Linked DNA regions of Bosea sp. 685. The protein of the gene in region 2 binds, or shares a complex with, the protein of the main gene of each other region. Links are inferred from orthologs where the notes say so. Each region holds a gene or a part of one and is shown on either strand. Other genes may lie near its edges.

Region 1 (4,539 bases), 470 kb from region 2 along the record:
CGATCTCGGTCTGGATCGCCACGCTGCGCGGCGTCGGCCAGTCGCTGGCGCGCCTCTGCGAGGTCCTGTTCGGCCGGCGGATCGAGCCGCTGACCCTCAATCTCATGGCCTGTGCGCTGCTGCCGTTCTGCTTCGTCGCGGGCCTCGCCAGCGGGCACTCCACCATTGCCGCATTCACCTTCGCCTTCTGCTACGGGGCCGGCAACGGCATCCTGACGATCACGCGCGGCACCTTGCCCTTGCTGCTCTTCGACCATCGCAGCTATGGCAGCTTCGTCGGCAGGCTGCTCGCACCGAGCTTCTTCCTCTCCGCCACCGCGCCCGTCGTCTACGCCTCCGTCATCCGGCATTTCGGCGAGACGGGAGCGCTTTACCTGTCGATCGCCATCGCCGTCCTCATGCTGATCGCGGCGGCTCTGCTCAGGCTGCGTTTCCGGCCGCCGCCGGTTTGAGAGGCAGTTCGAAAATCTGAGCCCTTATCCTTCGAGACGCCGCTTATGCGGCTCCTCAGAGGCCCGAAATGAAGCCAAAGATTTCAATGGCTCAGCCCTGACCATCTACACGCCGTCATCCCGGGCGCAGCGAAGCGAAGACCCGGGATCCATGCCGGAGCGCTGCCTGGTTAGGCTCCGGCATGGATCCCGGATCGGCGCCGCTGCGCGGCTTGTCCGGGATGACGGCGCGGGGGATGTCAACCGATCGGAAATCCCTGATATCGCTCGGTTCATTTCGAGCCCGATGGGGTGCATTCCGCAGGAGCGCGTCTCCAAGGATGCTCCGATGCGGACTGGAGCATCCTTGGAGACGCCGCTTCGCGGCTCCTCAGGGTGAGGGCTGGAGGCTCCAAACCGGCTCCGACGCACGGCCAGACGCAAGCGGTCAGGTCTGCTGACAGCTGTTGTCAGGAGAACGGCTGCGGAACATGGCCTTGCATGCTAATCATGCCCGGCGCGCGAAGCCAGGCCTCGTATGGCCCGGCATTTGCCCTATCTCTACCGCTTACCCCAACCGGACGCCCCCATGGCTCGCAATCCTTCCCTCGTCAGCAAGTCTTCCCTCGCCGACCAGGCCGCTGCGCTTGAGGATATGTTCGACGCCAACCGCAAGGTCGATTCGCGTGTGATTTCCGTGCGCGGCGCGCGCGAGCATAATCTCAAGAATGTCGACCTCGCGATTCCGCGCGACAAGCTCGTCGTCTTCACCGGGCTGTCGGGCTCGGGCAAGTCGTCGCTGGCGTTCGACACGATCTATGCCGAGGGCCAGCGCCGCTATGTCGAGAGCCTCTCGGCCTATGCCCGCCAGTTCCTCGAGATGATGCAGAAGCCCGATGTCGACCAGATCGACGGGCTCTCGCCGGCGATCTCGATCGAGCAGAAGACGACCTCGAAGAACCCGCGCTCGACGGTCGGCACCGTCACCGAGATCCACGACTATATGCGCCTGCTCTGGGCCCGGGCCGGCATTCCCTATTCGCCCGCGACCGGCCTGCCGATCGAGAGCCAGACCGTGCAGCAGATGGTCGACCGCCTGACCGAACTGCCGGAGAAGACGCGCGGCTATCTGCTCGCGCCGGTGGTGCGCGGCCGCAAGGGCGAGTACCGCAAGGAAATGGCCGAATGGCTGAAGCGCGGCTTCCAGCGCGTCAAGGTCAATGGCGAGTTCTTCGAGATCCCTGACGCGCCCGCGCTCGACAAGAAGTTCAAGCACGACATCGACGTCGTGGTTGACCGCATCGTGATCAGGCCCGATCTCGGCGCCCGCCTCGCCGACTCGCTGGAGCAGGCGCTGGAGCTCGCCGACGGCATCGCCGTCTTCGAATATGCCGATGAGAAGGACGAGAATGGCGAGGCCAGGCGCGTCACCTTCTCCTCGAAATTCGCCTGCCCGGTCTCCGGTTTCACCATCCCCGAGATCGAGCCGCGCCTGTTCTCGTTCAACAACCCCTTCGGCGCCTGCCCGGCCTGCGACGGCCTCGGCCATGAGATGCGCATCGATCCCGAGATGATCGTGCCCGATCATGCGCTCTCCCTGAAGAAGGGTGCGATCGCGCCCTGGGCCAAGTCGACCTCGCCCTATTACGGCCAGACGCTCGACTCGCTCGCCAAACATTTCGGCTTCTCGATGACGAAGCCCTGGAGCGAATTGCCGGAGAAGGCCAGGACATCGATCCTGTTCGGCACCGGCACCGAGCCCGTGCGCTTCGCCTATAATGACGGCCTGCGCGCCTACGAGGTGAAGAAGCCCTTCGAGGGCGTGATCACCAATATGGAGCGGCGCTGGAAGGAGACGGAGTCGGACTGGGCCCGCGAGGAGATCGGCCGCTTCATGTCCGAGACGCCGTGCAAGGCCTGCGACGGCTTCCGCCTCAAGCCCGAGGCGCTGGCGGTGAAGATCGACATGCGCCATATCGGCGAGATCTCGCGGCTTTCGGTCAAGGACGCGCTGGAGTGGGTCAGCGCCCTGCCTTCGCGCCTGTCGAAGAAGCAAAACGAGATCGCCCCGCGCATCCTCAAGGAAATCCGCGACCGCCTGACCTTCCTGCTCGATGTCGGGCTGGAATATCTGACGCTCGCCCGCGGCTCCGGCACGCTCTCGGGCGGCGAGAGCCAGCGCATCCGCCTCGCCAGCCAGATCGGCTCCGGGCTCACCGGCGTGCTCTATGTGCTGGACGAGCCCTCGATCGGCCTGCATCAGCGCGACAATGAGCGCCTGCTCGGCACGCTTCGCCGTCTCAGGGACCTCGGCAACACCGTCATCGTCGTCGAGCATGACGAGGACGCGATCCTGACCGCCGATTATGTCGTCGATGTCGGCCCCGGCGCCGGCATCCATGGCGGCGAGATCGTCGCCAAGGGCACGCCACAGGACATTCTCGACAACCCGGACTCGCTCACCGGCCGCTATCTCACCGGCGAGCTCTCGGTCGCGGTGCCCGACAAGCGCCGCAAGGCCCAGAAGGGCCGCTCGCTCAAGATCGTCGGCGCGCGCGGCAACAACCTCAAGGATGTCACGGTCGAGATCCCGCTCGGGCTGTTCACCTGCATCACCGGCGTCTCGGGCGGCGGCAAGTCGACGCTCGTCATCGACACGCTCTACAAGGCGGTGGCGCGCAAGCTCAACGGCGCGATCGACCACCCTGCCCCGCATGAGCGCATCGAGGGCATAGAGCTGCTCGACAAGGTCATCGACATCGACCAGTCACCGATCGGCCGCACGCCGCGCTCCAACCCCGCGACCTATACCGGCGCCTTCACGCCGATCCGCGAATGGTTCGCCGGCCTGCCCGAGGCCAAGGCGCGCGGCTATCAACCAGGCAGGTTCAGCTTCAACGTCAAAGGCGGCCGCTGCGAGGCCTGCCAGGGCGACGGCGTCATCAAGATCGAGATGCACTTCCTGCCCGATGTCTACGTCACCTGCGACGTCTGCAAGGGCAAGCGATACGACCGCGAGACGCTTGAGGTGAAATACCGCGAAAAGTCGATCGCCGATGTGCTCGACATGTCGGTCGAGGAGGCAAAAATCCTGTTCAAGGCCGTGCCCTCGATCCGCGAGAAGATGGAGACGCTGCACCGTGTCGGGCTCGACTACGTCAAGGTCGGCCAGCAGGCGACGACGCTGTCAGGCGGCGAGGCCCAGCGCGTCAAACTCTCGAAGGAGCTCTCCAAGCGCGCCACCGGCCGCACCCTCTACATCCTGGACGAGCCCACCACCGGCCTGCATTTCCACGATGTCGCCAAGCTGATGGAGGTGCTGCACGAGCTGGTCGAGCAGGGCAATTCCGTCGTGGTGATCGAGCATAATCTCGAAGTCATCAAGACCGCCGACTGGATCATCGACATGGGCCCCGAAGGCGGCGACGGCGGCGGCGAGGTCGTGGCCCAGGGCACGCCGGAGGATGTGGTGCGCATCGGCAAGGGCCACACCGCGCGCTTCCTCAAGGAGGTACTGGCACGGCGGCCGATCAAGAAGGGGGCGCGGCAGGCGGCGGAGTGAGGGCGTCAAAGTGATAACAACGGACACCGAGCGTGACCGATAACCGCCCACATAGAATGGGGAGTTAACCCGCTCGGAGCAACCACTGACCGAGAGTCTGCTCTCCATTGCTGGTTATGTAGTAAGATCGGTCCGCTCCAAGATGAACCATTCGCTCCGCCCCGAGCGTTTTCAGGGCGGTAGATACGGAGGGCTGGCTACATTTTGCTGAATTGCCTATAGTAGTGCGATTTATGCCTTTCGGCTTCGCATGAGCAAGCAAGAGTAATACCTCGACCTTTGCCGGGACTGTCTTGCCCACGAAGACCTGCCCATTTATTGATTCCACCATCGGGATGGTACCGCGGGTTAAGGCAAGCATAGCGTCGGCTACAGCCTTTTCGTCCGACTTGTGATAGAGACGGAGAAGTTCTGCCATGATCCAGCCGGCCGCTGCGACAGCAAGTGAAACATCAATTGCCGTGGGGTCTGTCTCTTTCACATGCACCGCGTTTCGTTTGCTCCGCATGCCATAGATCATCCCAGCGGCTCGCGGGATCAAGAAGC
Region 2 (5,115 bases):
CGCCTTCGCCTTGGTGGGCGGTGCGGGGCGATGCTCGGTCACCTGCGCGTTGAAGGTCGCGACATCGCCGATCGGCGCATCGGCGATCGAAGGGCTCGGCCGGCGGTCGATCGCACCGGTCGGCAAGCGAAACAGCAGGTCGATGACGCGTGCGGGGCGCGTCTCGTCGCCGAGGAGCTTGTCCAGCAGCTTGCCGAGCTTGGGGCCGACGCCCGGCAGCGTCGTCACCGGGGCGAATAGCGGGTCGAGAAGGGATGGGCGCAAGCGGCTACTCGGGACATGTCAGGAGTGCGAAGATCTTCGGCGTTCTGCCGCTGACTTCGCCGGGTCGCAACGCTATATAGCGCGCGACGGCAGGCTCCGCGACGGGGCCGGCCCGATCGTCATTGCACCGTTCCAGATTTCTTGCCCGATTTCTTGCCCGAGGTTTTCACATGAGTGGCTCGACGAGGACCAGCGCCGATCTCGACCCGCGCCGGCGAAAGATCCTGTTTCGCGCCTGGCATCGCGGCATGCGCGAGACCGATCTGATCATGGGCCGCTTCGCCGACGCCGAGATCGACAAGCTGAGCGACGCCGAACTCGATCTGTTCGAGCAATTGATCGAAGTGCTCGACCGCGACCTGCTGTCATGGATCACGGGCGAAGCCGAGGTTCCCGCGAATTACGACACCGAGGTGTTCCGGCGGCTGAAGGCGTTCCATCACCACGGCAAGCCGATTCATGTGTGAGACGATGAGGCGCGCGCCCGCGCCCTCGTCCTGGTCGGGCTTGACCCGACCATCTCTGAAACCAGTGGTCCGTTGCCCCGAGATTCTCGGGACAAGCCCGAGAATGACGCTTTCCATATGAGCATCCCGCCTCCCGCCCAACTCGCCAAACTCCAGAGCGATCGCATTCTCGATGCGCTGAATCGTGGCGACAAGCCGACGCTCGCCAGCGTTCCCGATGGATTCGACGCCGTCATCCTGGCCGATCTCGTACGCGCCCGGGCGAAGAAGGCCGAAGGCGCAGCCCTGCTCGTCTTCATCGCCCGTGACGGCCAGCGCCTGCAGGTGCTTGAGAACGCCTTGCAATTCGTTGCGCCCGATCTCGAGGTGATGTCCTTCCCGGCCTGGGATTGTCAGCCCTATGATCGCGTCTCGCCGGCCCCCTCGATCGTCGCGCATCGCATGACGACGCTGTCGCGGCTCGCCAAGACGAAGTCCGGCGACAAGCCGCGCCTGCTGCTGACCACCGTCAATGCGGCGCTCCAGCGTGTGCCGGCCTTCAGCAAGGTGGCCTCCGAGAGCTTTTCGGCCGCGCCGGGCAACATGGTCGATACCGAGCAGCTCGCGCGCTGGCTCGACATGAACGGCTACTTGCGCACCTCGACCGTGCGCGAGACCGGCGAGTTCGCCGTGCGCGGCGGCATCGTCGATCTCTTCCCGCCGGGCATGCCCGCGCCGATCCGGCTCGATTTCTTTGGCGATACGCTGGAATCGATCCGCACCTTCGATCCCGAGACACAGCGCACCACCGGGCAATTGCGCGGGCTCGACCTCGTGCCGATGTCCGAGGCGCAGATGACCAGCGAAAGCATCAAGCGCTTTCGCCAGAGCTACATCACGACCTTCGGCACGCCTGGCCGCGACGACACGCTCTATGAGGCGGTCAGCGAGGGCCGTCGCCCGGCCGGGCTCGAGCATTGGCTGCCGCTGCTGGCGGACAAGCTCGACACGCTCTTCGCCTATCTGCCCGATGTGCCGCTGGTGCTCGACGCCCAGGCCGAGGACGCCGTCGGCGAGCGCATCAGCCTGATCAAGGACTATTACGACGCCCGCAAGGCGGCGATGGACCAGCCGAGCGCCGGCGGCGCGCCCTATAAGCCGCTGCTGCCGAACGCGCTCTATCTCTCGCCGTCGGAATGGCGCGGTATCGCCGACCAGGCGGGTGTCGCCGCGTTGACGCCGTTCCAGTTGCCCGACAGCGACGGCAAGCTGATCGTCGATCTCGGCGCGCGTCAGGGCCGCAGCTTCGCCGCCGAACGCGCCGACAATGCCGGCAGCGTGTTCGATGCAGCCGTCGCCCATGTGAAGGCGCTGCAGGCCGATGGCCGCCGCGTCATCCTAGCCGCCTGGTCGGAAGGCTCGCGCGAGCGCCTGGCGCATGTGCTGGCTGATCACGGCCTGAAGACCGTGCAGATGACGGGTTCGCTGCGCGCCGCCTTCGATCTCAAGCCCGGCACGACGGCGCTGGCTGTCTGGGGCTTCGAGACCGGTTTCGAGGCCGGCAAGCTCGCGGTCATCGGCGAGCAGGACATCCTGGGCGACCGCCTCGTGCGCCCGCGCAAGAAGACGCGCCGGCCGCAGGATTTCATCGCCGAACTGTCATCGCTCAGCCCCGGCGATCTCGTCGTCCATGTCGATCACGGCATCGGCCGCTTCATTGGCCTGCGCACGATCACGGCGGTGGGCGCGCCGCATGACTGCCTCGAAATCCACTATGCGGCAGATTCGAAGCTCTTCCTGCCGGTCGAAAACATCGAATTGCTCTCGCGCTACGGCTCGGAGGACACCGATGTTCCGCTCGACCGTCTCGGCGGTGGCGGCTGGCAGGCGCGCAAGGCCAAGCTGAAGCAGCGCATCCGCGAGATGGCGGGCAAGCTGATCGCGATCGCAGCCGCCCGCGCACTCAAGGAAGCCCCGCGCCTGGTCCCACAGGAAGGGCTCTATGACGAGTTCTGCGCCCGCTTCCCGTTCGAGGAGACCGAGGACCAGCAGGCCACGATCGATGCCGTGCTCGACGATATGGCAGCGGGGAGGCCGATGGACCGGCTGGTCTGCGGCGATGTCGGCTTCGGCAAGACAGAGGTCGCGCTGCGGGCCGCTTTTGCCTGCGCGCTGAATGGCAAGCAGGTCGCGGTCGTGGTCCCCACCACGCTGCTGGCGCGCCAGCACTACCGCAATTTCGCCGAGCGCTTCAAAGGGCTGCCGGTCCATGTCGGCCAGGCCTCGCGCTTCGTGGCCGCGGCCGATCTCAAGGCGGTGAAGGCCGGCATCAAGGACGGCACGATGGATATCGTCGTCGGCACCCATGCGCTGCTGGGAAAGGCGATCGAGTTCAAGGATCTCGGCCTTGTCATCGTCGATGAGGAGCAGCATTTCGGCGTCAACCATAAGGAGCGGCTGAAGGAGTTCCGCGCCGAGGTCCATATGCTGACCCTGACGGCGACGCCGATCCCGCGTACGCTTCAGCTCGCGATGACCGGCGTGCGCGAGCTCTCGATCATCGCGACGCCGCCGGTCGACCGGCTTGCGGTGCGCACGTTCGTGACACCTTTCGACCCGCTGATCGTGCGCGAGGCGCTGTTGCGCGAGCGCTATCGCGGCGGGCGCAGCTTCTATGTCGTGCCGCGCATCGAGGACATTTCCGACGTCAAGGATTTCCTGGACAAGCAGGTGCCCGAGGCCAAGGTCGGCATCGCCCATGGTCAGATGGCGGCAGGCCAGCTCGAGGACGTCATGACGGCCTTCTATGAGGGCCAGTACGACGTGCTGCTCTCGACTACGATCGTCGAATCGGGCCTCGATATTCCCAATGCCAACACGCTCATCGTCCACCGCGCCGACATGTTTGGCCTCGCCCAGCTTTATCAGCTCAGGGGGCGTGTCGGCCGCTCGAAGATCCGTGCCTATGCGCTCTTCACCATGCCGGCCAACCGCAAGCTGACCGAGCAGGCCGAGCGCCGCCTCAAGGTCCTGCAGTCGTTGGACACGCTGGGCGCAGGCTTCCAGCTCGCCAGCCATGATCTCGATATTCGCGGCGCCGGCAATTTGCTCGGCGACGAGCAGTCGGGCCATATCAAGGAAGTCGGCTACGAACTCTACCAGCAGATGCTGGAGGAGGCGGTCGCGGCACTGAAGTCCGGTGTCGATTTCGAGAGCGACGCACAATGGTCGCCGACGATCCAGATCGGCGCGCCGGTGATGATCCCCGAGCATTACGTCACCGACCTGACGCTCAGGCTCACGCTCTACAAGCGGCTCTCGACGCTGGACGACGATGGCGACATCCAGTCCTTCGGCGCGGAATTGGTCGATCGCTTCGGCCCGCTGCCGGACGAGGTGCAGCAGCTTCTGGAAATCGTCGCGATCAAGGCCCTGTGCAAACGCGCCAATGTCGAGAAGGTCGAAGCCGGCCCCAAGGGCATCATCGTCGCCTTCCGCGACAATGAGTTCGCCAATCCCGAGGGCCTCGTGGGCTATGTCGCCAAGATTGGCACATTGGCGAAGGTCCGCCCCGACATGCGCGTGGTCTTCATCGACGATTTCGAGACGGCGGAAGCGCGCCTCAAGGGTACGCGCCGCCTGCTGACGGACCTGGCCCGGATTGCCGAGCGCAAGAAGGCGGCTTGAAAGGCGGCTTGACGATCAGCGCCTGCTGACGTCGATCTCCGCCGCCGAGCGGACATCGATGTCGACGATGGCGAGGTCGGGCCGGTCGAGCGCCGGCAAGGCGCGCCCGTCTCCTGGACGGTGTACCAGGACGACACTCGCCAGCGAGGGATCGGCGGCCAGCCGTGAGCGTGCCAGCGCGGGCTCCATCGCGCCCGGCAGGACGAGATGCACATTGCGTCCACCCGCGACGCAGGCCTGCAGGTCGCCGAGGCTGAACAGGCCGAGCGGCAGCAATTCGACGCCGGTCAGCAGCGCCATGCCTGGCCCGCTCGCCAAAGCGACGAGGTCGCCGCCAACGAGCGTGGTCACGATCCGCGACGAGGCCAACGGCTTCAGCAGGCGCGATATCTCCAACGACTTGCCGAGCACGTCGCGCTCGGAAACCATCAAGGGCCCCGCCAGGCTCAGGGCATCGACGACCTGAAGAGCCGGACGCCCGCTTTGTTCGGGCAGCGGATGCAGGCCGGCGCTCGCCATCAGCGCATCGAGAGGCGCAACGCCGTCCGGGACATCCTGCCCGAAACCGCCCACGAAGCGCGTGCCGAAGGCCCGGACAGCGAGATTGCGCAGCACGATCAGCGGCCGCAGCGGCCCGACACGGCCGACGCCGAGCGCCATCACTGCGTTGGACGCCTCGATCAGCCCCAGCAATTCAAGCTCGTTGCCGTGCAATGGC

Evidence for each region. The genes of interacting proteins can lie anywhere in the genome.
Region 1: the proteins of mfd (region 2) and uvrA are in contact, whole or in part, in a crystal structure (PDB 4DFC), measured with the Escherichia coli proteins. The link is inferred for Bosea sp. 685 from one-to-one orthologs.

The regions. Positions count from the first base shown.
Region 1 is NZ_CP134779.1:2,185,409-2,189,947, reverse strand. What follows is about bases 691-4,193. They hold uvrA (excinuclease ABC subunit UvrA), read left to right. Parts: upstream 691-1,020; coding sequence 1,021-3,993; downstream 3,994-4,193. Other genes in these bases: RMR04_RS11790 (hypothetical protein), read right to left, coding at 4,058-4,193. In the rest of the region: RMR04_RS11800 (MFS transporter), read left to right, coding at 1-452; more of RMR04_RS11790, read right to left, coding at 4,194-4,539. UniProt on the Escherichia coli protein: The UvrABC repair system catalyzes the recognition and processing of DNA lesions. UvrA is an ATPase and a DNA-binding protein. A damage recognition complex composed of 2 UvrA and 2 UvrB subunits scans DNA for abnormalities.
Region 2 is NZ_CP134779.1:2,653,316-2,658,430, forward strand. What follows is about bases 519-4,597. They hold mfd (transcription-repair coupling factor), read left to right. Parts: upstream 519-848; coding sequence 849-4,397; downstream 4,398-4,597. Other genes in these bases: RMR04_RS13985 (FAD assembly factor SdhE), read left to right, coding at 519-731; RMR04_RS13995 (AMP-binding protein), read right to left, coding at 4,413-4,597. Also shown: ATP-dependent DNA helicase RecG, read right to left, coding at 1-264; more of RMR04_RS13985, read left to right, coding at 435-518; more of RMR04_RS13995, read right to left, coding at 4,598-5,115. UniProt on the Escherichia coli protein: Couples transcription and DNA repair by recognizing RNA polymerase (RNAP) stalled at DNA lesions. Mediates ATP-dependent release of RNAP and its truncated transcript from the DNA, and recruitment of nucleotide excision repair machinery to the damaged site.